Regions from separate parts of the Siccibacter colletis genome, predicted to be linked through region 1. Evidence: predicted binding sites of a transcription regulator. Region 1 holds the regulator's gene; each other region holds the start of a gene.
The links. The regulator PurR, encoded in region 1, represses purine synthesis genes. The targets are predictions, from matches to a motif close to CANGCAAACGTTTGCNTG.

Region 2: the regulator PurR is predicted to act here: its motif matches at 2,359-2,376, upstream of gcvT (glycine cleavage system aminomethyltransferase GcvT).
Region 3: the regulator PurR is predicted to act here: its motif matches at 3,879-3,896, upstream of purM (phosphoribosylformylglycinamidine cyclo-ligase).
Region 4: the regulator PurR is predicted to act here: its motif matches at 4,607-4,624, upstream of galS (HTH-type transcriptional regulator GalS).

The regions. Positions count from the first base shown of each region.
Region 1 is NZ_CP074352.1:1,740,107-1,747,426, reverse strand. Features, by position in the region: gene rnt (ribonuclease T) at 1-377, shown strand, start outside; gene KFZ77_RS08360 (Grx4 family monothiol glutaredoxin) at 418-765, opposite strand; gene KFZ77_RS08355 (C40 family peptidase) at 1,080-1,862, shown strand; gene KFZ77_RS08350 (MFS transporter) at 1,936-3,102, opposite strand; gene cydH (cytochrome bd-I oxidase subunit CydH) at 3,337-3,426, opposite strand; gene purR (HTH-type transcriptional repressor PurR) at 3,723-4,748, shown strand; gene punR (DNA-binding transcriptional activator PunR) at 4,765-5,676, opposite strand; gene punC (purine nucleoside transporter PunC) at 5,794-6,981, shown strand; gene cfa (cyclopropane fatty acyl phospholipid synthase) at 7,287-7,320, shown strand, end outside.
Region 2 is NZ_CP074352.1:3,372,370-3,379,689, reverse strand. Features, by position in the region: gene ubiH (2-octaprenyl-6-methoxyphenyl hydroxylase) at 1-837, shown strand, start outside; gene ubiI (FAD-dependent 2-octaprenylphenol hydroxylase) at 848-2,050, shown strand; gene gcvT (glycine cleavage system aminomethyltransferase GcvT) at 2,474-3,571, shown strand; gene gcvH (glycine cleavage system protein GcvH) at 3,594-3,980, shown strand; gene gcvP (aminomethyl-transferring glycine dehydrogenase) at 4,099-6,972, shown strand; gene KFZ77_RS16170 (SDR family oxidoreductase) at 7,031-7,320, shown strand, end outside.
Region 3 is NZ_CP074352.1:2,944,879-2,952,198, forward strand. Features, by position in the region: gene KFZ77_RS14210 (DnaA inactivator Hda) at 1-611, opposite strand, end outside; gene KFZ77_RS14215 (hypothetical protein) at 757-1,011, opposite strand; partial or broken gene KFZ77_RS19780 (DUF2778 domain-containing protein) at 1,001-1,479, opposite strand; gene uraA (uracil permease) at 1,695-2,984, opposite strand; gene upp (uracil phosphoribosyltransferase) at 3,101-3,727, opposite strand; gene purM (phosphoribosylformylglycinamidine cyclo-ligase) at 3,994-5,031, shown strand; gene purN (phosphoribosylglycinamide formyltransferase) at 5,032-5,670, shown strand; gene ppk1 (polyphosphate kinase 1) at 5,890-7,320, shown strand, end outside.
Region 4 is NZ_CP074352.1:2,721,562-2,728,881, forward strand. Features, by position in the region: gene mglC (galactose/methyl galactoside ABC transporter permease MglC) at 1-561, opposite strand, end outside; gene mglA (galactose/methyl galactoside ABC transporter ATP-binding protein MglA) at 577-2,097, opposite strand; gene mglB (galactose/glucose ABC transporter substrate-binding protein MglB) at 2,183-3,181, opposite strand; gene galS (HTH-type transcriptional regulator GalS) at 3,476-4,498, opposite strand; gene yeiB (DUF418 domain-containing protein YeiB) at 4,654-5,811, opposite strand; gene folE (GTP cyclohydrolase I FolE) at 5,827-6,498, opposite strand; gene KFZ77_RS13190 (MFS transporter) at 6,626-7,320, opposite strand, start outside.

The DNA.
Region 1 (7,320 bases):
ATGATGCCCTGCACGCTATCTTCAAAGCGGTACGCAAAGGTATGAAGGACAGCGGCTGTAACCGGGCGATCATGGTGGCGCACAATGCCACGTTCGATCACAGCTTTATGATGGCCGCCGCCGAGCGCGCCTCGCTGAAACGTAACCCGTTCCATCCGTTCGTCACCTTCGACACCGCCGCCCTGAGCGGTCTGGCGCTGGGTCAGACGGTGCTGGCGAAAGCCTGTATCGCGGCGGGCATTCCGTTCGACAGCGCTCAGGCGCATTCGGCGCTGTACGATACCGAGCAGACTGCCCTGCTGTTCTGCGAAATCGTCAACCGCTGGAAGCGTCTCGGCGGCTGGCCGCTGGCGCCGCTGGCGGAACCGGAAGCATAAAAAAAGGCGACCCGCGGGTCGCCTTTTTTTTACCTGACGCTTATTCTGCGTCTGGCTCTGCGGACTGGTACTTCGCCGCGGTCTCTTTGATCAGCGGCTGCAGTTCGCCACGCTGATACATTTCGATGATGATATCGCAGCCGCCAACCAGCTCGCCGTCAACCCACAGCTGCGGGAAGGTCGGCCAGTTCGCGTATTTCGGCAGCTCGGCGCGGATGTCCGGGTTCTGCAGAATGTCCACGTAGGCGAAGCGCTCGCCGCAGGCGGAAAGCGCCTGTACGGCCTGGGCAGAGAAGCCGCAGCTCGGCAGTTTCGGGGAACCTTTCATGTACAGCAGGATCGGGTTCTCAGTAATCTGGCGCTGAATTTTTTCGATGGTGTCGCTCATTGTCTCACTTCCTCAAGCTTGATACGGCAATAGCCTGTTATTGTAGCGGCTACCCGTCGCCCCGGAAAACAGCATTTTGCAGGCCGCGATTCACGGAACGGATACGCCGTCGTTAAACATACCTGAAGAATAACATTTTTCTTGCCGATGCCCCACGAAATCTCGTTGCGCCTGCGCAGGCAACATATTGTGCGACACACCGCGTATCAGACGAAATGGCTATTAACTTTCCCGCTTTTTTTCGATTAGAATCGTCTGGTTTTGCACTAGTATAGTGCTCGCATTGTTGCCTGCATCTAAAGAGGGACTAGCCAGTGGCGCGTATTAAGACCATCTCAGTCACGCTCTGTGCTGTATTACTGACAACATTTTCCTTTGTCGCAACGCCGCTGGCGGTGGCGTCCGAGCACGCGCGTCCGGCGAAGGTACAAAAAACCAGTACCGCGACCAACGCGAAAGCGAAAAAGAAATCCACCCCGGCGAAAAAGCGCATCGAAAAAAGTAAAAAAAGCCCCACCGCACTCAAGAAACGTAGCACCTCGCCAAAAACAGCTTCTCGCACCACCCGCACCGTTTCTCGTGTCGCCAGCACCACTTCCGCCGCCTGCCGCAAAAGCCGTAACGCCAGCGCCTGTCTGAAATCACGCAGGACTAAAGGGCTCACCATCGCCGATGCGCACAAGCTGCGGGTGCAGAAAGCGCAGAAAACCGCGATGTCGAAGCTGATCCAGCAGATTGGCAAACCTTATCGCTGGGGCGGCACCTCGCCGCGTACCGGTTTCGACTGCAGCGGCCTGGTGTGGTATGCCTATAAAGATCTGGTGAAGTTCCGCATTCCGCGCACCGCCAACGAAATGTACCACCTGCGCGATGCCGCCGCAGTGGATCGTGGCGCGCTTGAAACCGGCGATCTGGTGTTCTTCCGCACCCAGGGTCGCGGCACCGCCGATCACGTCGGCGTTTACATGGGCAACGGCAAATTTATTCAGTCCCCGAGCAGCGGCCAGGGCATTCAGATCACCAGTCTGAGCGAAGACTACTGGAAGCGCCACTACGTGGGCGCGCGCCGGGTGATGACTCCGAAAACCATTCGCTGAAGCGAGCGGATATAAAAAAAGGAGAAGGTTATCCCTTCTCCTTTTTTATTGCCTGCGCGTGATGCGCAACGCGTTATTCAGCCGCGCACGCCTGCGCCTGGGGTTTACGCGAGGCGATCAGCACCAGCAGCAGACCCGCTGCGGCGATCGCGGCACCCATCACAGGCACCACGCTGTAGCTCAGGCCTGCGGAGATCACCGCCCCGCCCGCTGCCGCGCCCAGCGCATTACCGAGGTTGAACGCCCCGATATTCACCGAGGATGACAGCCCCGGTGCTTCGCTGGCGACGCGCATCACACGCATCTGCAGCGGCGGCACCACCGCAAAAGTAGCCGCGCCCCACACCACCATGCTGATGGCTGCGCCAGGCTCGGTGCGTGCCAGCCACGGAATAGCGGCCATAATCACGATCAGCAACAACAGAAACCCTTTCAGCGTGCCGTTGACCGAACGGTCAGCCAGCTTGCCGCCGAGGAAGTTACCGATGGAGAAGCCCACGCCAATCAGCACCAGCATGCCGGTAATAAATGCCGGAGTGGCGGCGGTAACGTCATGCAGCACCGGGGCAATATAGGTGTAGAGCGTGAACATGGCGCCGGCACCCAGTACCGTGGTCAGCAGCGCACTCAGCACCTGCGGACGCAGCAGTACCGACAGCTCTTTACGCACGTCAGGCCGCTCGCCGGCACTGCCCTTCGGCAGCGACAGCCAGAGGCTCAGCATGGCGATAACGCCCAGCCCGGCGGTGGCGAGGAACGACATGCGCCAGCCGATGGTGGCACCCAGCCAGGTCGCGGCCGGAACGCCACCGATATTGGCGATGGTCAGCCCCATAAACATGGTTGCTACCGCGCTGGCCTGTTTGTGCTTCGGCACCACGCTTGCCGCCACCACGGAACCCAGCCCGAAGAACGCGCCGTGGTTGAGGCTGGTGAGAATGCGCGACAGCATCAGCGTCGTGTAGTCCGGGGCGATGGCAGACAGCACATTGCCGAGAGTGAAGATAGCCATCAGGAAGATCAGGGCATTGCGGCGTGCGCGATGCGACAGCAGCAGCGTCATCAGCGGTGCGCCAATCATCACCCCAACCGCATAGGCGCTAATCAGCATCCCGGCGGCGGGAATGGAGACGTTAACCCCGTCGGCGATAACCGGCAGCAGCCCCATCGGTGAGAATTCTGTGGTACCAATCCCAAAAGCGCCGATAGCCAGGGCAAGCAGCGGAAAGTTGATTTTCATAGCATTTTTACTCCGGGCCAGACGCCGTGTAATCCGGTCTGGCCGTTACCGCCGGAGCGGTGATCATTCAGGGAGCGAAAGAATGACAGTTTGTAAACAAAAACAGAAGTGACAAAACATGCTAAAGACTATTGCTGAATTGTTAATTATCGGAGGGTAAAACGGGAGGAGGGTCACACTGTTGTTGCGCAAACGGGAGAGAAGCGGCTTCCCTCCCGTTTCAGGGGCGATTTTTTAGTGCAGAATGGCGGTCAGCGCGCCGAAAACGATCAAACCCAGCGTGATAACGGTCGTCAGCAGTGAAAATTTCAGATCTTTGTTCATTTTTTGGCTCCAGAATATCCCTGTAAAAAGCAGGTCTTGATCATTTTTGCATAGTTCGTGCGAAAAATCCCCTGCGATTTAGTTTGATATGCGTATTAACGCTTCCACTTTTGCTGCGGATCGGCCAAAATTCGTCGCTAAATTATTTTGTTTACCGGCCACTACTCCCTCCTGACGTTTGGTGTAACTCTCCCGGTCATTTGCAACACAACATGGTTGCAACCGAGGCTTAACACAGGCAAACGTTTACCTTGATAAATTTCAGGAGTTTAGAGGGTGGTCTGGAGTGATATTTCATGGCAACAATTAAAGACGTCGCGAAAAAAGCAAACGTTTCTACTACAACTGTTTCACACGTCATTAACAAGACGCGTTTTGTTGCGGAAGAGACGCGCAACGCGGTGTGGGCAGCGATTAAAGAGCTGCACTATTCACCCAGCGCGGTCGCCCGCAGCCTGAAAGTGAACCATACGAAATCGATTGGCCTGCTGGCGACCAGCAGCGAAGCCGCGTATTTCGCCGAAATCATCGAAGCGGTGGAAAAAAACTGCTTCGCCAAAGGCTACACCCTGCTGCTCGGCAACGCCTACAACAACCAGGAGAAGCAGCGCGCTTACCTGTCGATGATGGCGCAGAAGCGCGTCGACGGTCTGCTGGTAATGTGCTCAGAGTATCCGGATTCGCTGATCGGCATGCTGGAAGAGTATCGCCACATTCCGATGGTCGTCATGGACTGGGGCGAAGCGCGCGCCGACTTTACTGATTCGGTTATCGATAACGCCTTCAAGGGCGGTTACATGGCCGGGCGCTATCTGATTGAGCGCGGACACCGTGACATCGGCGTCATTCCCGGCCCGCTGGAGCGCAACACCGGCGCAGGCCGCCTGGCAGGCTTTATGCAGTCAATGAAAGAGGCGCAGATTGCGGTGCCGGAGGCCTGGATCGTGCAGGGCGACTTCGAGCCGGAATCCGGGTACCGCGCAATGCAGCAGATCCTCTCTCAGGCGCACCGCCCTACCGCGGTATTCTGCGGCGGCGACATCATGGCGATGGGCGCCATCTGTGCCGCGGATGAGATGGGTCTGCGCGTACCGCAGGATATTTCTGTGATTGGCTATGACAACGTGCGCAACGCGCGTTTCTTCAGCCCGGCGCTGACCACTATCCACCAGCCGAAGGATTCGCTGGGCGAGACGGCCTTCAACATGCTGCTGGACAGGATCACCAGCAAGCGCGAAGAGGCCCAGACCATCGAGGTGCATCCGCGCCTGATCGAACGCCGTTCCGTCGCTGACGGTCCGTTCCGCGACTACCGCCGCTAATCCTGCGGGGAGCCTGTCACTCAGGCTCCCGCAGCCACTCCCGGTTCAGCGTTTCACTGTCCCCTAAATAATCCAGCAGCCACTGCAGCGCCGGTGAGGCATCATTCTGCCGCCACGTCAGGCAGCAGGCCGCATCCGGAAACGGGTTCTCCAGCGTCAGCGCTTTCCACTCGCCGCGGTCCAGCCAGGGCCTGGCAAAATGCGACGGCACCATGCCAATGCACAATCCGGCGCTGAGACACACCTCCGCCGAGGCCCAGTCCGGTGCCACCAGCCGGCGCTGGTTATCGAGCAGCCAGGTAATACGCTTCGGCAGCGAGCGCGAGGTATCTTCCAGCACCAGCGATGGCCAGTTGCGCAACCGATCGTCGCTCACTGGCTCCTGCTGTTGCGCAAGCGGATGACTGGCAGCCACCACGCACTGCCAGCTCAGCATCCCCATATCGCGAAAGGCGTAGCGCCCGCCGACCGGAATCGCCTGGGTCGCGCCAATCGCCAGCTCGACGCGCTCGTCGGCCAGCGCATCCCAGACGCCGTTGAACACCTCCTGAGAGACCAGCAGCTCCACGTCCGGGAAGTGGCGATAGAAGTCGAGCACCAGCTGCCGGGTGCGCTCCGGGCGGACAATATTGTCCACCGCAATCGACAGCTGGCCGCGCCAGCCGTTGGCGATCTGCTGACACTGCTGGCGGGTGACCATCATTTTTTTGATAACAGAGCGCCCCTCCTTCAAAAACCACGCCCCGGCGGGGGTCAGCTCCACATCACGATGGCGGCGCGCAAACAGCGGCACCGCCAGCCACTCCTCCAGCTGACGCACGGTATAACTGACGGCAGAAGGCACGCGATGCAGCTCTTTGGCTGCCGCGCTAAAGCTGCCGTTGCGCGCCACCGCATCCACCACTTCCAGCGAATATTCAGACCACATGTTTTTGCCTGCAAAATTTTTGAACGCAATCTACAAATATTAACGGTTCACAAGCCGGAACGCACTTCTTACACTCACGCCCCGTCTACCTGCACTGATTGATAAAAGAGAAAGTTCATGCGTCCATCAAAAGGATTTCTGATCTGGCTTGCCGGGCTGAGCGTGCTCGGCTTTCTGGCAACCGATATGTACCTGCCGGCGTTTGCCGCCATTCAGCAGGATCTCGGGGTTGCGCCTGCCGCCGTCAGCGCCAGCCTGAGCCTGTTCCTCGCCGGTTTCGCTCTGGCGCAGCTGCTGTGGGGACCGCTCTCTGACAGCTATGGCCGTCGCCCGGTGCTGCTGGTGGGTCTGGCGGTTTTCGCCCTCGCCAGCCTCGGCATGGTCTGGGTCGAAAGCGCCACCGGCCTGCTGGTGCTGCGCTTCATTCAGGCGGTCGGAGTCTGCTCAGCGGCGGTGATCTGGCAGGCGCTGGTCACCGATTATTACCCGACCAACGCGCGGCGCATCTTTGCCACCATCATGCCGCTGGTCGGCCTGTCGCCGGCACTCGCCCCGCTGCTGGGGAGCTTTATCCTCAACCACAGCGTCTGGCAGGCGATCTTCGTGGTGCTGTTTGGCATCACCCTCGCGCTGATGATCCCGGCCCTGCGCCTGAAACCGCTGCCGCGCCATCCAACCAGCGAAAAGGCCGCTCCGCTGCGCTTTCTCTCCCTGCTGCGCTCCCGCGTCTATACCGGTAACGTGCTGATCTATGCCGCCTGCTCAGCGAGCTTCTTCGCCTGGCTGACCGGCTCACCGTTTATCCTCAGCGAAATGGGTTATGGTCCGGGCATCATCGGCCTGAGCTACGTTCCGCAGACTATCGCGTTTCTGATAGGCGGGTACGGCTGCCGCAGCGCGCTGCAGAAGTGGTCCGGGGCGCGCATGCTGCCGTGGCTGCTGGCGACGTTTGCCCTGAGCGTGGTGGCAACCTTCGCCGTTGGCGTGCTGGCTGGCTCGTCGCTGACGCTGCTGCTGATCCCGTTCTGCCTGATGGCGATGGCGAACGGCGCTATCTACCCCATCGTGGTTGCCGCCGCTCTGCTGCCCTTCCCGCAGGCCACCGGACGCGCTGCCGCGCTGCAGAATACTTTGCAGCTGGGCCTGTGCTTCTTCGCAAGCCTGGTAGTGTCAGCGCTGATCGCCTGGCCGCTGCTGGCCACCACCAGCGTCATGCTGGCTACGATTGTACTGGTGGTGCTGGGCTGGGCGATGCAGGCGAGCATCAATCCTGCACGCACCGCCGCCTCGTCGTCCGACAGGTAATTTCCCAGGCGATAATTTCGTTATCGCCTGATTAGCCTGCTACCTTTTTCACTTGAACCCACCCCAGGCGGGGCCTATACTGATTTTCGTTGCTGCCAGCCGTAACACCATAATAAACAGGCAGAAACGGGGATCAGGATGCTCCCCTCCCACCATGGAAGGCACTTCTGGCAAGGGTTTTCATCCCTTCCTCTGTTCATCGTCAGAAATCAGGCTCACGGTGTAAACCGTGATAATTCTCTCAATCCTTAAAATGCGTCTACGCTTTTTGAAGGTTCTGATCACACGTGGGTGATGGAGAAGCTATGAGTTCATCATGTATAGAAGAAGTCAGCGTCC
Region 2 (7,320 bases), 1.6 Mb from region 1:
CTGTTTACGCTGCTGCGCAAAGCGCCCGGCGTCACGCTGCACTGTCCGGCCCGGGTGGCGGCGTTTGACCGTGCCCCCCAGCACGTCAGCGTCACGCTGGACAACGGCGAAACCCTCAGCGCGCAGCTGCTGGTTGCCGCTGACGGTGCCCGCTCGGCGCTGGGTTCCCAGAGCGGCATTGTGCATGAAGCGTACGAGTACGATCAGGTGGCGGTGATCGCCAATGTGACAACCGCCATTCCGCATGGGGGACGGGCGTTTGAGCGTTTCACTGAGCACGGCCCGCTGGCGCTGCTGCCGATGTCGGGCAACCGCTGCTCGCTGGTGTGGTGCCATTCGCGCGCTAAACAGCAGGCAATTCTCGACTGGAGTGACGAACAATTTTGCCTTGAGCTGCAGCGTGCCTTCGGCTGGCGACTGGGGCGCATCGTCCATGCGGGCGCCCGCAGCGTGTATCCGCTGACGCTCACCCGCGCACGCCGTCCCATTTCGCATCGCGTGGCGCTGGTGGGGAACGCGGCCCAGAGCCTGCATCCGATTGCCGGGCAGGGGTTTAACCTGGGCCTGCGCGACGTGATTTCACTGGCGGAGTGTCTGGCCGCTGCGCTACACGACGACCCGGACTGCGGTCGCTACACTGTATTAAGCGCCTGGCAGCAGCAGCGTCAGGCGGACAAAGCCGCGACCATCGGCATGACGGACGGGCTGGTGCACCTTTTTGCCAACCGCTGGGCACCGCTGGTGGCAGGCCGCAATGTCGGTCTGACGGCGATGGAACTGTTTACTCCGGCGCGAAACGCGCTGGCAAAGCGAACCCTTGGCTGGGTCGCACGTTAAGGAGACGAATGTGCAAAGCGTAGATGTGGCAATTGTTGGCGGGGGTATGGTCGGCCTCGCGGTTGCCTGCGGGTTGCAGGGCAGTGGCCTTCGCGTTGCGGTGCTGGAGCAGCATGAGCCCGAGCCGTTAGCCGCGAACGCGCCGCCCGCGCTGCGCGTCTCGGCAATCAATGCCGCCAGCGAAACGCTGCTGGCGAAGCTCGGGGTGTGGAACGACCTGCAACAGGGGCGTGTCAGTCCCTATCACGGCATGGAAGTGTGGGATCAGGACAGCTTCGGACATATTGCTTTTGATGATAAATCCCTCGGCTACAGCCATCTCGGGCATATCATTGAAAATGCTGTGATCCACCAGGCGCTGTGGGATAAAGCCCAGCGCTGTTCAGACGTTACGCTCATTGCCCCGGCGCAGATGCAGCAGGTTGCCTTCGGCGAGAACGACGCCTTTCTCACCCTGACCGACGGCACGATGCTGACGTCGCGGCTGGTGATTGGTGCGGACGGGGCGAACTCCTGGCTGCGCGAGCGCGCCGATATTCCGCTGACATACTGGGATTACCGCCATCACGCCCTGGTGGCAACCATTCGCACCGATGAGCCTCACGGTCAGGTGGCGCGCCAGATGTTTCACGGTGACGGCATTCTCGCCTTCCTGCCGCTGGCCGATCCGCACCTGTGCTCGATCGTCTGGTCGCTGTCGCCTGATAAAGCGCAGCAGATGCAGCAGGCCAGCGATGAAGCCTTCAATCAGGCGCTGTGCGTAGCGTTTGATAACCGCCTTGGGCTGTGCCACGTCGAAAGTGAGCGTCAGGTCCATCCGCTGGTCGGCCGTTACGCGCGGCAGTTCGCGTCTCATCGTCTGGCGCTGGTGGGCGATGCCGCCCACACCATTCATCCGCTGGCGGGCCAGGGCGTGAACCTCGGGTTTATGGATGCGGCTGAACTGATTGACGAACTCCGTCGTCTGCAGCGTCAGGGTAAAGATATTGGTCAGCACCTCTATCTGCGCCGCTACGAGCGCAGCCGCAAGCACAGCGCCGCGCTGATGCTGGCGGGAATGCAGGGGTTCCGCGAACTGTTTGCCGGCAGCAATCCGGCGAAAAAGCTGCTGCGCGATATTGGATTGAAACTTGCTGATACTCTCCCGGGTGTTAAACCGCAGCTGATCCGTCAGGCAATGGGCCTGAACGATCTGCCTGAGTGGTTACGTTAACTGCGTCACACTTTCCCTTTCCCGCCAACGGAAAGGGAAATCCTCCTCGTTTGAAATATTCTAATTTCACCCATTTTTTCGGATTAGATTTACTCATCTGACGTTTTTGGCAATGTAGTGAATTTTTTCCGCTTTCAACGATAAATGCTGCGTTACGCAGTGCCAGGCAAATGCATTCATTATTTATCAGCTTCATTTTGCGCTAAGGACAACCGAAAACTCTGTCACGCATTTCGGGTTTTACGGCCATAAGCTAATGTGATGACCCATTTTTACTTATGGTTAATCCCAGGCTTCGGTGATAAGTTCAGGCAAAAGGTAACGTTTGCGTCGCGGTCGGGAGTGACCGTGGCGGTGGGGTTTAACCTGGGCTTTTTTCAGGGCTGCATCCCCGTTCGTACCCGCTGACAACCCGAGGAAAAGATGGCTCAACAAACCCCTTTGTATGAACAGCACACCCTCTGCGGTGCGCGCATGGTCGATTTCCACGGCTGGATGATGCCGCTGCACTACGGCTCCCAGCTGGATGAGCATCACGCGGTGCGCCGCGATGCCGGTATGTTTGACGTCTCCCATATGACTATCGTCGACCTGCGCGGCACCCGTACCCGCGAATTCCTGCGTTTTCTGCTGGCTAACGACGTCGCTAAACTCACTGTCCCTGGCAAAGCCCTCTATACCGGTATGCTTAACGCTTCCGCCGGTGTCATCGATGACCTGATCGTCTATTTCCTTACCGAAGACTATTTCCGCCTGGTGGTGAACTCCGCCACCCGGGAAAAAGATCTCGCCTGGATCGAGGAACATGCTGCCGGGTACGGGGTTGAAATTACCGTGCGCGACGATCTGGCGCTGATTGCCGTTCAGGGGCCGCAGGCGAAAGAGAAAGCGGGCACGCTGTTCAGCGAGGCCCAGCGCCAGGCGGTTGACGGCATGAAACCCTTTTTTGGCGTCCAGGCCGACGATCTGTTCATCGCCACCACCGGATATACCGGTGAAGCCGGCTATGAAATCGCGTTGCCGAATGAAAAAGCCGCCGACTTCTGGCAGGCGCTGGTTAAGGCTGGCGTACAGCCGTGCGGCCTCGGCGCGCGCGACACGCTGCGCCTGGAGGCTGGGATGAACCTGTATGGGCAGGAGATGGATGAAGGCGTATCGCCGCTCGCTGCCAATATGGGCTGGACCATCGCTTTCGAGCCTGCCGACCGTCAGTTCATCGGGCGTGAGGCGCTGGAATCTCAGCGCGAACACGGCACCGAGCAGCTGGTCGGCCTGGTGATGACGGAAAAAGGCGTGCTGCGCGGTGGTTTGCCGGTGCGCTTTACCGATGCTCAGGGCAACCCCCAGGAAGGGATCATCACCAGCGGCACCTTCTCGCCCACGCTCGGCTACAGCATTGCGCTCGCCCGCGTACCCCAGGGCATTGGCGAGACCGCGATTGTCCAGATCCGCAACCGTGAAATGCCGGTGCGCGTGACCAAACCCGTTTTCGTTCGCGCCGGAAAAGCCGTCGCGCAGTGATGTCGATATCAGGAGAAAAAAAATGAGCAATGTTCCAGCAGAACTGAAATACAGCAAAGAACACGAGTGGCTGCGTAAAGAAGCCGACGGCACGTACACCGTGGGGATCACCGAGCATGCGCAGGAGCTGCTGGGTGACATGGTGTTCGTCGATCTGCCAGGCGTTGGCACTACCGTCAGCGCGGGGGACGACTGTGCGGTGGCGGAGTCCGTGAAAGCGGCTTCCGACATCTATGCGCCGGTCAGCGGTGAGATTGTGGCGGTCAACGACGCCCTTGGCGATGCGCCGGAGCTGGTTAACAGCGCGCCCTATGGCGAAGGCTGGATCTTCAAAATTAAAGCCAGCGACGAGTCGCAGATTGCTGCGCTGCTGGATGCCGCTGCGTACGAAGCACTGCTGGACGAGTAACAGTTTTCTCCCTCTTCGTCGGAAGAGGGCTGGGTGGGGGCGAAACAGCACCCGCCCTTAACCTCTCCGGCTGCGAGAGGCGACCACTATTCACCGCACGTTTCAGGAACCATCGCTCATGACACAGACTTTAAGCCAGCTTGAAAACCGTGGCGCGTTTATCGACCGTCACATCGGGCCGGATGCTCAGCAACAGCAGGAGATGCTGAACACGGTTGGCGCGGATTCATTAAACGCCCTGATTGCACAGATCGTGCCGAAGGACATTCAGCTCGCCATGCCGCCGCAGGTTGGCGACGCCACCACCGAGTTTGCCGCGCTGGCGGAACTGAAAGCGATCGCCGGGCTCAACAAGCGCTTTACGTCTTACATTGGCATGGGCTACACCCCGGTTCATCTCCCGCCGGTGATCCTGCGCAACATGCTGGAAAATCCGGGCTGGTACACCGCCTACACGCCATATCAGCCAGAAGTGTCTCAGGGCCGCCTCGAAGCGCTGCTCAACTTCCAGCAGGTCACGCTGGATCTGACCGGCATGGATATTGCCTCCGCCTCGCTGCTTGATGAAGCAACCGCAGCGGCGGAAGCGATGGCGATGGCTAAACGCGTCAGCAAACTGAAAAACGCCAACCGCTTCTTCGTGGCGGCAGACGTGCATCCGCAGACGCTGGATGTCGTGCGTACCCGTGCGGAAACCTTCGGCTTTGACATCATTGTCGATAACGCTGAGAAGGTGCTCGATCATCAGGACGTGTTCGGCGTGCTGCTCCAGCAGGTTGGCACCACCGGCGAGGTCCACGATTACAGCACGCTGATCGGCGAGCTGAAAGCGCGCAACGTGATCGTCAGCGTGGCTGCCGACTTTATGGCGCTGGTGATGTTAACCGCGCCGGGCAAACAGGGTGCGGATATCGTCTTTGGCTCCGCGCAGCGCTTTGGCGTCCCGATGGGCTACGGCGGCCCGCATGCGGCGTTCTTCGGTGCCAAAGATGAATTCAAACGCTCGATGCCGGGACGCATTATCGGCGTTTCCCGCGACGCGGCGGGCAACACCGCGCTGCGTATGGCGATGCAGACCCGCGAACAGCACATTCGCCGCGAGAAAGCCAACTCCAACATCTGTACCTCCCAGGTGCTGCTGGCCAACATCGCCAGCCTCTATGCGGTATTCCACGGCCCGGAAGGATTGAAACGTATCGCTAGCCGTATTCATCGCTTTACCGATATTCTGGCGGCGGGCCTGCAAAAAGGCGGCCTGAAACTGCGTCACGCGCACTGGTTCGATACCCTGTGCGTGGAAGCAACGGACAAAGCCGCAGTGCTGGCGCGCGCCGAAGCTGCGCAGATCAACCTGCGCAGCGACGTGCTTAACGCGGTTGGCATCACCCTGAATGAAGCCACCACCCGCGACGATATCGCGACGCTGTTCAACGTGCTGCTGGGCGACGATCACGGTCTGGACATCGACGGTCTGGATAAAGAGGTGGCGCTCGACAGCCGCTCTGTTCCGCAGGCGATGCTGCGCGATGATGCGATCCTGACGCATCCGGTATTCAATCGCTACCACAGCGAAACCGAAATGATGCGCTACATGCACAGCCTGGAGCGTAAGGATCTGGCGCTGAATCAGGCGATGATCCCGCTCGGCTCCTGCACCATGAAACTGAATGCCGCCGCGGAAATGATCCCGATCACCTGGCCGGAATTTGCCGAACTGCACCCGTTCTGCCCGGCGGATCAGGCGGAAGGCTATCATCAGATGATCGGTCAGCTCTCTGACTGGCTGGTGAAGCTCACCGGGTACGATGCCCTCTGCATGCAGCCGAACTCCGGCGCTCAGGGCGAGTACGCCGGCCTGCTGGCTATTCGCCGCTATCATGAAAGCCGCAATGAAGGCCACCGTGACATCTGCCTGATCCCGAGTTCCGCACACGGCACCAACCCAGCCTCGGCCCAAATGGCGAGCATGCAGGTTGTGGTGGTGGCCTGTGATAAGCAGGGTAACATCGACCTGACCGATCTGCGCGCGAAGGCCGAACAGGCCGGGGAGAAGCTGTCGTGCATCATGGTGACCTATCCGTCTACCCACGGCGTGTATGAAGAAACCATCCGGGACGTGTGCGACATCGTGCATCAGTACGGCGGCCAGGTTTACCTGGATGGCGCCAACATGAATGCTCAGGTCGGCATCACCACGCCGGGCTACATCGGCGCAGACGTGTCGCACCTCAACCTGCACAAAACCTTCTGCATTCCGCACGGCGGCGGCGGCCCGGGCATGGGGCCGATTGGCGTCAAAGCGCATCTGGCGCCGTTCGTACCTGGCCATAGCGTGGTGCAAATTGAAGGGATGCTCACCCGTCAGGGCGCGGTATCTGCCGCGCCGTTTGGCAGCGCCTCTATCCTGCCGATCAGCTGGATGTATATCCGCATGATGGGTGCGGAAGGGCTGAAAAAGGCCAGCCAGGTGGCAATCCTCAACGCCAACTATATTGCCAGCCGCCTGCAGTCGGCTTATCCGGTACTCTATACCGGCCGCGATGGCCGTGTGGCGCACGAGTGCATCCTCGATATTCGCCCGCTCAAGGAAACGACCGGTATCAGCGAACTGGATATCGCCAAGCGCCTGATCGATTACGGCTTCCACGCCCCGACCATGTCGTTCCCGGTGGCGGGTACGCTGATGGTGGAGCCGACGGAATCCGAAAGTAAGGTTGAGCTGGATCGCTTTATCGATGCGATGCTGGCGATCCGCACCGAAATCGATCGTGTAGCAAAAGGCGAATGGCCGGCGGAAGACAACCCGCTGGTGAACGCGCCGCACACGCAGAAAGAGCTGGTTGGCGAGTGGGATCACAGCTATACCCGCGAACTGGCTGCCTTCCCGGCAGGCTTCGACAATAAATACTGGCCGACCGTAAAACGCCTTGACGACGTATACGGGGATCGCAATCTGTTCTGCTCCTGCGTGCCGATGAGTGAATACCAGTGATAACTATCCTGTTGTAATCTGAGGGCGCTTCGGTGCCCTTTTTGTTATGGAGAAAATGATGACTGTTGCACTGGTGACCGGTGGAAGCCGGGGAATTGGACGCGCGACCTCGCTGCTGCTGGCGCAGGAAGGATACAGCGTGGTGGTGAACTACCACACTAACACAGAGGCTGCGCAGGCGGTGGTTAATGAAATTCGCCTCGCGGGTGGTACGGCGGAGGCAATCAGGGCTGATGTATCGGACGAGGCGCAGGTAGTGACGATGTTCGAGCAGATCGATCGTTTGTTCGGCCCGGTAGATGCCCTGGTGAACAATGCCGGCATTCTGTTTCAGCAGGCCCGTCTGGA
Region 3 (7,320 bases), 1.2 Mb from region 1:
AGGGTGCGCATCTCACGGTCGAGGCGCTTGAGCAGAAAACGACCCACGTCTTCGGGCAGTTCGAAGCCGCGTAACCGGGCGCGCAGCTGGAGCGCCTGCAGTTTTTCTTCATCGGTGAGCGGCTGCAGCTTGTAGATTTGCCCCCAGTCGAGACGCGAAGCGAGATCGGGAAGCTGCAGATTAAGCTGGCGCGGTGGACGATCGCCGGTGATCAGCAGGCGCGTCTGGCCGGATTCCAGGATCCGATTGTAGAGATCGAAAATCGCCATTTCCCAGGGGGCGTCCCCGGCGATGCATTCGATGTTATCGATACACACCAGCGACAGATGCTCCATCCCTTCCAGCACTTCCGGCACAAACCAGGTGCGCTTATCCAGCGGCACATAGCCCACCGCTTCACCGCGCTGAGAGAGTTCGGCGCAGGCGGCATGCAGCAGATGGCTGCGCCCGCCCCCTTCCCGCGACCAGAAGTAGATATAACCGCTGTGATCCTGACGCAGCACGTTCTGCAGCGCGGCAAGTAAAGAGGGATTATCACCCGGCCAGAAACTGTCGAAGGTTTCATCATCGGGTAGAAAGAGTGGCAACGAGAGCTGAGCCGGTGTGTTCAGACGTACCTCAAACGGGCTTACAAAAATACGCGGCGAGTGTAACACAGTTTCGCTTCGCTGTTGAACCGGGCAAGGATCCTTACCCGGTTTTACCGCGATGCGCTGCTTAGCCTGTACCGGCCCGGCGCACATTAATTGCTCGATTTTATTTTTTTAATAGCCACTGCGATGCGATGACTGTCAGGCCATTTATCATTAGCGCCAGCACGCACAATACTGACATATAAATATTGTCCCAGTCAGCTTCGCTGATAAATGCCGGATGCAGACGATTAACAACGCTGTAGTAAAACCACTGCTCCGGAAAATAAAAAAACAGCAAAATAAAAAACGTCAGAAAAGAACAAATCAAAAATAAACCACGTAGAGTGTATTTCACCAGGTCATATTTAGTAGACATGTATCGTACCGAATGCCGTCAGTAACGGGGTGAGATTACAGGTTTCATTACTGAGTAACGCGTCACGTAATATTGCGAAATCACTCGATGAGGGTAATGTAATACAGCCTTCGCTAATTCCCTGGTAGCCGGCAGGATGAAGGCGAAAACTTCTTCGCTGTACCGTATAAATAAAAGTAACATCATCAATAACCCGACATCTTTAAACAATGCAAACCACAGATCGCGGTCAGAACCACTACCCCATGATGCGAGCCTGTCGCGTACCGCGGAACCCCACCCGCCGTTCGGCCGACTAACGATATAATATTTACCCACCGGCAATGCACCTTTTTTAACTTTATCTATAGTCTGTGGATTGTTGCGATACACGCCAGCAAGACCAGAATAAGCAGGAAAAAATCCCGTACCCGGGCAGCAAAGCGTCGACATTGGCTTTGCGTTTAATAAGAAAGTGCAATTCAGCATGTTATCTCGATCAGCTATTACGTTTCTTGCGATTTTACCGTTCGAAAAGTAAGGGAGATATAAGTAAAGAAAGGGTAATTAATGCGAAGAAGTAACAGCCTGTAAGCTGACATTATGCCGCGCATTGGCGGCACTTTAATTGTCATTCCGAAGAATGCTTTATGCCTCTGCAAAATAAAAGGCTGCCAAGGCAGCCTTTAAAACTAACGTAAATTTTATCGGGATTTCCCTTCCTCATCCGGCGCATCCAGCACCACTTCTTCCGGACGCAGGACGCTGATAAGTTTGAAGATCAGGCTCAGGCCAACACCGACGATGGTGGCGAGCGCCATGCCTTTCAGCTCGGCTGCGCCGATATGTACCTTCGCACCGCTGACGCCGATGATCAGGATCACCGAGGTTAGGATCAGGTTCTGCGCTTTGCTGTAGTCCACTTTCGATTCAATCAGCACGCGAATACCGGATGCACCGATCACACCGTACAGCAGCAGCGATACGCCGCCCATCACCGGTACAGGGATAATCTGGATTGCCGCCGCCAGTTTCCCGACGCAGGAGAGCAGGATGGCGATAATTGCCGCGCCGCCGATCACCCAGGTGCTGTAGACGCGGGTAATCGCCATCACGCCAATGTTTTCCCCGTAGGTGGTGTTCGGCGTGGAGCCGAAGAAGCCGGAGAACATGGTCGACAGGCCGTTGGCAAACATAGAGCGGTGCAGGCCAGGGTCGCGGATCAGATCTTTTTTCACGATGTTCGCCGTCACCACCAGGTGACCGACGTGTTCAGCGATCACCACCAGCGCCGCCGGCAGAATAGTGAAGATAGCGAACCACTCAAAGCGCGGGGTGTAGAAGGTGGGCAGTGCGAACCAGTGCGCTTCGGCAACCGGCGTGAAGTCCACCACGCCCATCGCAAACGACAGCGCGTAGCCCGCCAGCACGCCAATAAGGATCGGGATAATGGCGAGGAAGCCACGGAACAGCACCGAACCGAACACCGTCACCGCCAGCGTCACCAGCGAAATAATGATGGTTTTACTGTCCGCCGCCGCGCCCTCTGCCGGCAGCAGCCCGGCCATACCGGCGGCGACGCCAGCCAGCTCAAGCCCGATCACCGCAACGATAGCGCCCATCGCTGCAGGCGGGAACATTACGTCCAGCCAGCCGGTGCCAGCCTTCTTAACGATCAGCGATACCAGGCAGAACAGGAAGCCGCACATGATAAAGCCGCCCAGCGCCACTTCGTATCCCAGCGGCAGCAGAAGCAACACCGGCGAGATGAACGCAAAGCTTGACCCCAGATAGGCCGGGATTTTGCCTTTACAGATGAAGAGATAGAGCAGCGTCCCGACGCCGTTAAACAGCAGCACGGTGGCCGGGTTAATGTGAAACAGGATCGGCACCAGAACGGTGGCGCCAAACATGGCGAACAGGTGCTGCAAACTGAGCGGGATGGTTTGCAGCAGCGGTGGACGCTCGCTGACACCGATAGCACGGCGCGTCATAGTGTTTTCCTCACGTGTTGTGTGTTGTCGTTATTCCCTGCCCTTCGTGAAAAGGCACCCAGGGTTATGGCCCAAAAAAAAGCCGACTATCAAGTCGGCTCTTATTATCAAATCGCTTATTTAGTACCAAAGATCTTGTCGCCGGCATCGCCGAGGCCAGGAATGATGTATCCCTGCTCATTCAGCCCCTGATCGATTGAGGCGGTGTAGAGCTCAACGTCCGGGTGCGCTTTCTCCAGCGCGGCGATACCTTCCGGCGCGGCCACCAGTACCAGCACTTTAATGCTGGTGCAGCCCGCTTTTTTCAGCAGGTCGATGGTGGCGATCATTGAGCCACCGGTTGCCAGCATCGGGTCAACCACCAGCGCCATGCGCTCGTCGATGTTAGACACCAGCTTCTGGAAATAGGGCACCGGCTCCAGCGTCTCTTCATCACGGTAGACGCCAACCACGCTGATGCGGGCGCTCGGCACGTGCTCCAGCACGCCTTCCATCATGCCCAGACCAGCACGCAGGATCGGCACCACGGTGATCTTTTTACCTTTGATCTGCTCAACCTGCACCGGGCCGTTCCAGCCTTCGATGGTCACTTTTTCCGTTGCCAGATCGGCGGTTGCTTCATAAGTCAGCAGGCTCCCAACTTCGGAGGCGAGTTCACGAAAACGCTTGGTGCTGACGTCATGCTCGCGCATCAGCCCCAGCTTGTGTTTGACGAGTGGGTGTTTGACTTCCACGATCTTCATACTCTTTCTCCCCAAAAGATGGCAACCACAAAAAAAATCGCGGGATTATACCGCTTTTTTCCCGCCGCGCCACATCCAGCGCCGTTGATCCTAATCAAACGGACTGGAAATGAGTATAAAGAACAATAATGCTAACCGTACAGACAAGAGGCTCGCAAACGTTTGCCTGCACTGATAGAATTGCCGCGTTTTCCGGATGGCACCCTTTCCTGAGCCTGACAGGCCATCTGATTTACCACCAACCGCAACCGCGTGGGGACTCTGCAGTGACCGATAAAACCTCTCTCAGCTATAAAGATGCCGGTGTTGATATTGACGCAGGTAACGCTCTGGTCGACCGAATCAAAGGTGTTGTGAAAAAGACCCGCCGCCCGGAAGTGATGGGTGGACTGGGCGGATTCGGCGCATTGTGCGCACTGCCGCAAAAATATCGCGAACCGGTACTGGTTTCCGGCACCGATGGCGTCGGCACCAAGCTGCGTCTGGCGATGGATCTCAAGCGTCACGACACCATCGGCATCGATCTGGTGGCGATGTGCGTGAATGACCTGGTGGTACAGGGTGCGGAACCGCTGTTCTTCCTCGATTACTACGCCACCGGCAAACTGGATGTCGATACCGCTTCCAGCGTCATCACCGGTATTGCCGAAGGCTGTCTGCAGTCAGGCTGCGCGCTGGTCGGCGGCGAAACCGCTGAGATGCCGGGCATGTACCACGGCGATGACTACGACGTTGCCGGGTTCTGCGTTGGCGTGGTGGAAAAATCAGAAATCATCGACGGCAGCAAAGTCGCTGACGGCGACGTGCTGGTGGCGCTGGCCTCAAGCGGCCCGCACTCTAACGGCTACTCGCTGGTGCGTAAAATTCTGGAAGTCAGCGGCAGCGACCCGCTGACCACCGAGCTCGACGGCAAGCCGCTGGCGGATCACCTGCTGGCCCCGACCCGTATCTACGTGAAATCGATTCTCAGCCTGATTGCGCAGAGCGATGTCCACGCTATCGCCCACCTCACCGGCGGCGGCTTCTGGGAGAACATTCCGCGCGTGCTGCCGGACAACACTCAGGCGGTGATCGACGAGTCCTCCTGGCAGTGGCCGGCCGTGTTCAACTGGCTGCAGCAGGCCGGGAACGTCAGCCAGCACGAGATGTACCGCACCTTCAACTGCGGCGTGGGCATGCTGATCGCCCTGCCGGCGGCTGAAGCGGACAACGCCATTCAACTGATGAACGATGCAGGCGAAACCGCCTGGAAAATCGGCGTCATCAAGGCCTCGGATTCCGACGAGCGCGTGGTTATCCAGTAAATGAATATCGTGGTGCTGATCTCCGGCAACGGCAGCAATCTGCAGGCCATCATTGATGCCTGTGCCAGTAAAAAAATTGCTGGCACCCTGCGCGCAGTATTCAGCAACAAGGCCGACGCGTTCGGCCTTGAGCGCGCCAGAGAAGCAGGCATTCCGGCCCATGCGTTGAGCGCCAGCCAGTTTGCCACCCGTGACGCCTTTGACCGTGAGCTGATGCTGGAGATCGATGCGTATGCGCCGGACCTGGTAGTGCTTGCAGGTTATATGCGCATTCTCAGCCCGGAATTTGTGGCGCACTACGCGGGACGGCTTATCAATATCCACCCCTCGCTGCTGCCGAAGTATCCGGGACTGCATACCCATCGTCAGGTGCTGGAAAACGGCGATAGCGAACACGGCACCTCGGTGCATTTCGTCACCGACGAACTGGACGGCGGGCCGGTGATCCTGCAGGCGAAAGTGCCGGTGTTTGACGGCGATGACGAAGCGGACATCACCGCCCGGGTGCAGGCCCAGGAGCACGCCATCTATCCCCTGGTGGTGAGCTGGTTTGCTGAAGGCAGGCTGGCGATGCGCGACAACGAGGCCTGGCTCGACGGCCAGAAGCTTCCGCCTCAGGGCCACGCAGCCGACGAATAAAACCCCATGCTCTGCCCCGGCAGGGCGTTTTTTATTCTGCGCCTTCCCGCAGCGCTACGGGACGTGCAACTGCAGGTTACGGGCACAATCCGCCCTCTCCTTTTCGGATAACTGTCATACTTATCGGGCATAGTTGGACATAAGCGGGTTCAGCTCGCCATAATAACCACGAGACGGCGTTGTCACGTCCCGCGTTTACCAACCGGAGTGTGAGTAGTAATGGGTCAGGAAAAGCTATATACCGAAAAAGAATTAAGCTGGCTGTCTTTCAATGAGCGTGTTCTGCAGGAAGCAGCGGATAAAAGTAACCCGCTGATTGAGCGGATGCGCTTTCTGGGCATCTATTCCAACAACCTGGATGAGTTCTATAAGGTGCGCTTCGCCGAACTGAAGCGACGCATTCTTATCACCGAAGAACAGGGATTAACCTCCCACTCGCGCCACCTGCTGGGCAAGATCCAGGCCCGGGTGCTGAAAGCGGATCAGGAGTTCGATACCCTGTATAACGATCTGCTGCTGGAGATGGCGCGCAATCAGATCTTCCTCATCAACGAGCGCCAGCTCTCGCCAAATCAGCAAACCTGGCTGCGACAGTACTTTAAACAGCATCTGCGTCAGCACATTACTCCGACATTAATCAATCGCGACACCGACCTGGTGCAGTTCCTGAAGGACGATTACACCTATCTGGCAGTAGAGATTATCCGCGGGGATGACATCCGCTATGCGCTGCTGGAAATCCCTTCGGATAAGATGCCGCGCTTCGTCAACCTGCCTCCGGAGACGCCGCGCCGCCGCAAGCCGATGATCCTGCTGGATAATATTCTGCGCTACTGCCTCGACGATATCTTCAAAGGCTTCTTCGATTACGATGCGCTGAACGCCTACTCAATGAAGATGACGCGCGACGCGGAATACGATCTGGTGCATGAGATGGAGTCGAGCCTGCTGGAGCTGATGTCCTCCAGCCTGAAGCAGCGCCTGACCGCTGAGCCGGTGCGCTTTGTCTATCAGCGTGACATGCCGGATGCGATGGTCGAGATGCTGCGCGATAAGCTGACCATCACCCACTACGACTCAATCATCCCCGGCGGACGCTACCACAACTTCAAAGACTTCATTGGTTTCCCGAACGTCGGCAAAGCCAACCTGGTGAACAAGCCGCTGCCGCGCCTGCGCCATATCTGGTTCGATAAGTTCCGCAACGGTTTTGACGCCATTCGCGAACGCGACGTGCTGCTCTACTATCCGTATCACACCTTCGAGCACGTGCTGGAGCTGCTGCGCCAGGCCTCCTTCGACCCAAGCGTGCTGGCGATCAAAATCAACATCTATCGCGTGGCGAAGGATTCGCGCATCATCGACTCGATGATCCACGCCGCGCACAACGGTAAAAAAGTGACGGTGGTGGTGGAGCTGCAGGCGCGCTTTGACGAAGAGGCCAATATCCACTGGGCGAAGCGCCTGACCGAAGCGGGCGTGCACGTCATCTTCTCGGCACCCGGGCTGAAAATTCACGCCAAGCTGTTCCTGATCTCGCGTAAGGAAGGCGACGAAGTGGTGCGTTATGCCCACATCGGTACCGGTAACTTCAACGAGAAAACGGCCCGGCTGTACACCGACTACTCCCTGCTGACCGCCGATGCGCGC
Region 4 (7,320 bases), 980 kb from region 1:
GGTGATGTAGGAGAGGCGGAAGCTGCCCATGGCGATAAAGCCCTGGGTGAAGGTCGAGAATCCGCTGTCGAAGCCCGAAATCGGCGATGCGCCCACGAAGTCGTAGTACAGGGAGTTGATACCGTAAACGATGATCATGGTGCCGAGGGTGGTAATAAACGGCGTCACGTTCAGATAGGCAATGATAATGCCGTTGATCAGACCGATGATGGCACCAATGGCGCAGACGATCAGGATCACCAGCGCAATCGGCATGGTTGCCATCTCCGGGAACACCTTGTTGGCGTTCTCCATCGACTGCAGCAGCGTTGCCGCCACCACCGCCGCCAGACCCACCTGGCGACCGGCTGACAGGTCAGTACCCTGGGTCACGATAAGCCCGGCTACGCCGAGGGCGATAATAATACGCACCGACGACTGGGTCAGAATGTTACTCAGGTTGAGCAGACTTAAGAATGTGGGATCCTGGAAAATAATAATGGCTAATAACACTAAAAGGACGACGTAAATACCGCCTTCTTTCAGATAAGTAAGAAAACTTTTCTTATTTAACGCACTCATGAGGAGCCCCTGATCTTAAAGGTGCAAAGACGCAAGACGCAGTATTTCGTTTTGCGTTGTCGTTTTGGTGTCAACAATTCCGGAGACGAGGCCATTGCTCATCACCAGAATACGGTCTGTGATGCCTAACAGCTCCGGCATTTCGGAGGAGATAATAATGATCCCCTTCCCTTTCTTCGCCAGTTCGGCAATCAGCTGATAAATTTCAAACTTCGCGCCGACGTCAATACCGCGGGTCGGTTCATCCAGCATCAGTATTTCCGGCTGGGTTAACAGCCAGCGACCAATAATCACCTTCTGCTGGTTACCCCCGGACAAGGAACCGATCTGGGTATGATGCCCCGGCGTTTTTACGCGCATAGAGTCGATTACCCACTGGGTATCGCTTTTCATGCGCGAAGTATCAAGCAGGCCGATTTTGCTTTTATAGTTACGAATATTGGAAATTAACGAGTTAAAACCAATATCGAGATAGGCATAGATCCCGGTCGAACGGCGTTCTTCGGTTACCAGCGCGAAGCCATGATTAATCGCTTCGTTGGCGGTGTGGTTATTAATTTTCTTACCGTGCAGGGAAATAGTGCCGCCGGACTTCTCGCGAATACCGAACAGCGTTTCCACAATATCGGTACGCTTCGCCCCAACCAGCCCGGCGATGCCAAGAATTTCACCCTTGTGCAGGTCGAAAGAGACATCACGAATTGACGGCTGGCGCAGCGACGTCAGGTTGCGCACCTCAAGGATCACTTCACCCGGCTGGTTCTCTTTATCCGGGAAGCGCTGGTTGAGCGAGCGGCCGACCATCATGGCGATGATCTTATCCATGTCCAGCCCTTCCAGCGACTGGGTGGCGATCCACTGACCGTCGCGCAGAATGGTAATTTCATCGCACAGCTGGAATATCTCTTCCATCTTGTGAGAGATATAAACAATACCGCAGCCACGCTCTTTCAGCTTACGGATAATAGAGAACAAGTGGTTAACTTCTTTTTCCGTCAGCGACGAGGTGGGCTCGTCCATAATGACGATTTTGGCATCGTAGGAAAACGCTTTGGCGATTTCGATCATCTGCATCTGCGATACGGAAAGCGTACCCACGCGCGCGCGCGGATCGATATCAATATCCAGCTCGTCAAAGATCGCTTTGGTATCGCGGTACATTTTGTCCTGATCGACAAATACGCCTTTGGTGGGGTAGCGCCCCAGCCACATGTTATCCATAACCGAACGCTGTAATACCAGGTTCAGTTCCTGATGCACCATCGAAATACCGTTTTCCAGCGCCTCTTTAGCCGACTGGAAATCAATCTCTTGTCCCTGAAAAAGAATACTGCCGGAATCTTTTTTATAGATCCCGAAAAGGCATTTGAGCAATGTGGATTTGCCCGCCCCATTCTCGCCCATCAGCGCGTGAATAGAGTGCGGACGCACCTTGAGGTTCACATTATCGAGTGCCTTAACGCCGGGGAATGTCTTGTTGATACCGCTCATTTCCAACAAGTATTCGCCTGCCGATTGCGTATTATTGCTGACCATAGTTAACCCTGACGGCGTATATAATGTTTACGCGTAAGCGTCTAAAAGGGCGCACAACGTGCGCCCAGGAATATCGTGCTGACTTTTATTTATTGCTGAACTGCGCGAGGTTTTCTTTATCAACCCCAACGTACGGGATACGCACGACTTTATTTTCGATTTTCCAGTTGGTACCGGCTGCGGCTTCTTTACCGTCGGCCAGGTTTTTCGCCAGATCGAAGGTCGCTTTCGCCTGGTTGTTCGCATCGTTCAGCACGGTACCGGCCAGCGCACCGGATTTCACCAGCGCCAGCGCTTCTGGCAGGGCATCAACACCGAACACCGGAATGCTGGATTTATTGTGTGCTTTCAGCGCTTCCACGGCACCCATTGCCATCGCATCGTTGTTGGCGATCACGACTTCAATTTTGTTGGCGTTCGGGCCAGAGAGCCACGCGTCCATTTTGTCTTTAGCCATAGCGGTATCCCACATGGCGGTATCCATCTGCAGCTGCTGGGTTTTCAGGCCTTTGTCGTTCAGCTCTTTGATCACGTAAGTGGTACGTGCTTCAGCATCCGGGTGGCCCGGCTCGCCTTTCAGCAGGACGAACTGGATCTGACCGTCTTTGTTCAGATCCCAGCCCTGGTTTGCTGCCCAGTGCTTGGCAATCAGGTCGCCCTGAATAATGCCGGATTCTTTGGAGTCGGTACCGACGTAAAACGCTTTGTCATAGCTGTCGAGCGCTTTGCGGGCCGGCTCTTTGTTGAAGAAGACGATCGGCACATTCTGGCCGCGCGCTTTCTCGATAACGGTCCCTGCAGCAGCCGGGTCTACCAGGTTAATCGCCAGGGATTTAACCCCTTTTGCCAGCAGTACGTCGATCTGGTCGTTCTGTTTGGACTGGTCGTTCTGCGAGTCGTTCATCAGCAGCTGAACATCCGGGGAGGCTTTGGCTTCCTTCTCGACGGCCTTGCGCACAACGGACATAAAGTTGTCGTCATACTTATAGATGGTCACACCGATGCGGGTATCAGCAGCATTGGCAGCCGCCCCAAACAGCATGCAAGACATCACGGCGGACAGGGTTAACACCTTCTTATTCATGGTATCTCCGGTTTTATGCAGGGTAGTTCGAGTGTATAACTGGCGGCAGGACAGCAATGTTAATGAGACGTTACTGAATGCCGAAGTTCACTGACTAAAGTTTTTTCTTCCGTGTTCGGTAACGCTCCAGAACTGCGTTTTTTTAGATGTTTTAGAGGTAATGACTATGGTTAAAACGATTAATCACCGTTACATAGCGTTTCAGCCCTGAAAACGCTGTCACTATAGACACCGCCTTGTTAATAATCTGTGAATTTACTCACAGATTGAAAACGGTTACATCACCTCAGATAATCAGTTAGTGATCGGCGCCACACTTTGTTTCGAGGCCACAGAATGGCGTCTTACTACCGTCGGCATAAAGCAATGCGTCGCCTCGCGATCCAGCGTTCCCGCCGCCCCTTGCAGGGCCAGCTCGGTAGCCAGACGCGCCATCGACACCACCGGATAACGCACTGTGGTGAGCTGCGGATCGGTGTAACGGGCAATGGGAATATCATCGAAACCGATGAGTGAAAGCTGCTGCGGCACGGCGATGCCGTTGTCTTTGAGGGTGGTCAGCGCCCCGGCGGCCATACTGTCGTTGTAGGCGAATACCGCGCTGAGCTGTAAATTGCGGCCGAGCAGTTCCACCATCGCGGCCTCGCCGCCCTGCATATCCGGCGATCCGGTGCCAATCCAGCTGTCGGAAGGGGTAATGCCCTGCTCCGCCAGCGCGCGCAGCCAGCCTTCGCGCCGCTGGGCGTCATCTTCAATACTGTGGCTGGACGCCAGATAGCCAACCCGCTGGTGGCCCTGCGCCAGCAGTAAACGCGTTGCCATCATCGCCCCGGCAATGTTGTCCAGCCCGACGCAGCGGTGTTCGTACCCCGGCACGATGCGGTTGATCAGCACCATCCCCGGCATGTGTTCCATAAAGGCCGCCAGCTCGTCATCTCCCAACGCTTTGGAGTGCACGATCAGCGCACTGCAGCGCTGGCGGATAAGCACCTCAATCGCATGCCGCTCCTTCTCCGCTTCGTGATAGCTGTTGCCGATCAGCACGTACTTGTTGTGCTGCTGCGCCACCATATCCACCGCTTTCACCAGCGCACCGAAGAAGGCGTCGGACACGTCCATCACCACCACGCCAATGGTATCGCTGACCTGCGTCGCCAGCGCCTGCGCGTTCGCGTTGGGTCGATAGCCAAGCTGGGAAACCGCCTGCATCACGGCGTCGCGGGTATCCGGGCTGACCAGCGCGCTGTTGTTCAGCACGCGGGAAACGGTCGCGACGGAGACGCCCGCCTGACGGGCAACATCACGAATGGTGATCATAGACATCACCTTTTTGAATTGAGCAGCAACGCACAGGCACCTCCCTGTTCAGGACGAGGCGCTATTCTGGCAGCGTGCAGGCGGACGCTGCGTGAGGGAAATCACATGCTTGAAAACGGTTACATCCGTTTTGTTAATGATTGTGATCTTGATCGTTATCTGGATGTATCAGTTACAGCGCTGCCGCAGGTAAGACGTGTCAGCTGGCGCCAGGCCCACTCTACCGGCCCCTGGCGGAAATAGCGCAGCCACACTACAGAGAGCAACAGATTAACGGCCCACACCGCCGGCACGAAGGCCAGCAGCGACAGACGGTCGAATTTCATAAACAGATCGAATCGATAGAACAGCGTGGTACAGATGAGGGTTTGCAGCAGGTAGTTGGTAAGCGCCATGCGACCCACGCAGGCCACGGCGCTGGTCAGGCGAAAGCGTGCCAGCTGCGGCCAGAAGCCAAACGCCAGCGCGGCATAGCCGATGGTCTGAAACGGCGCGCTCAGCTCGCGCGGCGTCTGCAGCAGGAAGCCGCACCAGCGGAAATCCCAGCCGAGCTGCCACTGGGCCACGATTGCCGGCAGGTTAATGGCCATGCCGAGGGGGATCAGGATGGCGGCGCAGCGCCGGTAGTGGCTGAGGCTGAACTGACCGCGCAGCCAGCCGCTACGCATCAGCGCCGCCCCCATCAGCATCATGCCGGCAAGCTGCCAGCCGTACTGCGCGCCCAGCGCCAGCAGATTGTTCGCCAGCAGATCGAGGCGGTTATCGATAGCCTCTGCCCCGCCATTGAGCTTCCACAGCTGTTCATACTGCAGATTCGCCAGATCCGGCACCCAGGAGCGGCTGGTCTGGTTGCCGGAAATGAGGCCCAGCAGCAGCAGCACAAACACGCCCGCCAGATAGAGCACCACGCCCATGTTAAACAGCGATTTGCCGCTGGGAGCGTCACGGATCATGCGCCAGATCACCAGCCCAATCAGCCCGTAGGCCAGTAAAATATCGCCGTCCCACAGCAGAATGGCGTGGGCGAAACCGAGCAGCAGCAGCAGGGAGAGGCGCGACTGGATCCAGCGCTTACCGCGCGCCAGCAGCATCTGCAGGCCCGCGCCAAACAGCAGGGCAAACAGGGTGAGGAATTTTACCTGCGCAAACAGGTCGAGGATCGCCCAGGCCCAGGCATCGCGGGAGGTGATGTCGCCATACCAGGCGGGATTAAGATACGCCGCCTTAGGCAGACCAAAGGCGACGATATTGAGCAACAGGATACCCAGGATGGCAACGCCACGAACGAAATCCAGCGTGACATTTCTTTCCATGCGTATCCTGCCCTGTTAGTTGCTGTGGTGACGTACCGCGCGCAGGAATTCCTGACGGGTGTTCTGGCTGGACTTGAACAGTCCGCCCAGCGAGGTGGTGGTGGTGGCGCTGGTAGCATCGCGCACGCCGCGCGCTTTCACGCAGTAGTGCACCGCATCCATCGACACGGCGACGTTGTTGGTGCCAAGCAGCGTCTGCAGGGCAATCAGCACCTGCTGGGTCAGACGCTCCTGCACCTGCGGGCGCTGCGCGAAGAACTGCACGATGCGGTTGATCTTCGACAGGCCGATAACGCCGTCTTTAGGAATATAGGCGACGGTCGCTTTGCCGTCGATGGTCACGAAATGGTGTTCGCAGGTGCTGGTAAAGGTAATGTCGCGCACCGTGACCATCTCATCGACCTTCATTTTGTTTTCAATGATGGTGATTTTCGGGAAGTTAGCGTAGTCCAGACCAGAGAAAATCTCATTCACGTACATTTTGGCGATACGGTGCGGGGTTTCCGCGAGGCTGTCATCGCTCAAATCCAGGTTCAGCAGCTGCATGATCTCGGTCATATGACCGGCGATCAGGCTCCGGCGCGTCTCGTTGTCCAGTTCATGAACGGGCGGACGAAGCGGGGTTTCAAGACCGCGGGACACTAACGCCTCATGAACCAGGGCGGCTTCTTTACTGAGTGATGACATGATTTTTTCTCCGGCAGGTGGGGCTAACCTCTGCCCTGCATGGGACAGAGTGTTGCCACATTGTGCGCGAGCGCGTTTTCAGAATCCAGCTATTCATGGTGATAATTATTGAAATTGCTGAATCCTTTTATTCATCACGATGCCACACCAGCAGCCCGCCGATAAACAGCGCCGCCCCGGCCAGCCAGAGCGCCGGTTCGAGACGGTGCAGCAGTGCGGTCGCCAGCGACGAGGTCACCGGCCCGACAAGCTGTCCGAGGGCGTAACCGGTGGTCAGCAGCCCCGCCTTATAGCGGCTGTGCGCCGGGGCCAGCTCGCGACCGTACTGCATGGAGAGCTGTACCGCGCAGAGAAAGCCGCCGCCCACCAGCAACGAGCCGGTCACCAGTCCGGCCATACCCGGCAGGCTGGCGGCCGCGATCACGCCGATGCCCTGCAGCCAGAGCACCAGCGCCAGACGATGATTGCTCAGCAGGCGATGGCGCAGCAGGATGCTGAGCGCGATGCCGACCACCGCCGCGATGCCGAACACCGGCCAGACAAACTGGGCGAACAGGCTACCGGGAAAACGCTGCGCCGCCATCTGCGACAAAAACGTCGCGGGCAGGATGTAGCCAAAACCCGCCAGGCTGTAGCTCCACACCAGCTTTCTCAGGCCAGGAGTTAACATCAGCGGCGGCGGCGCGCTCTCCGGGCGGTGCAGCTCGCCGCGCCCCGGCAGGTTGCGGGCGATAAGCGCGATCAGCACCAGCGCCAGCACGCCGTACACCAGCCAGCCGCCCCAGGCGGGCATCCCGTAAGACTGAACGCCCAGCGCCAGCA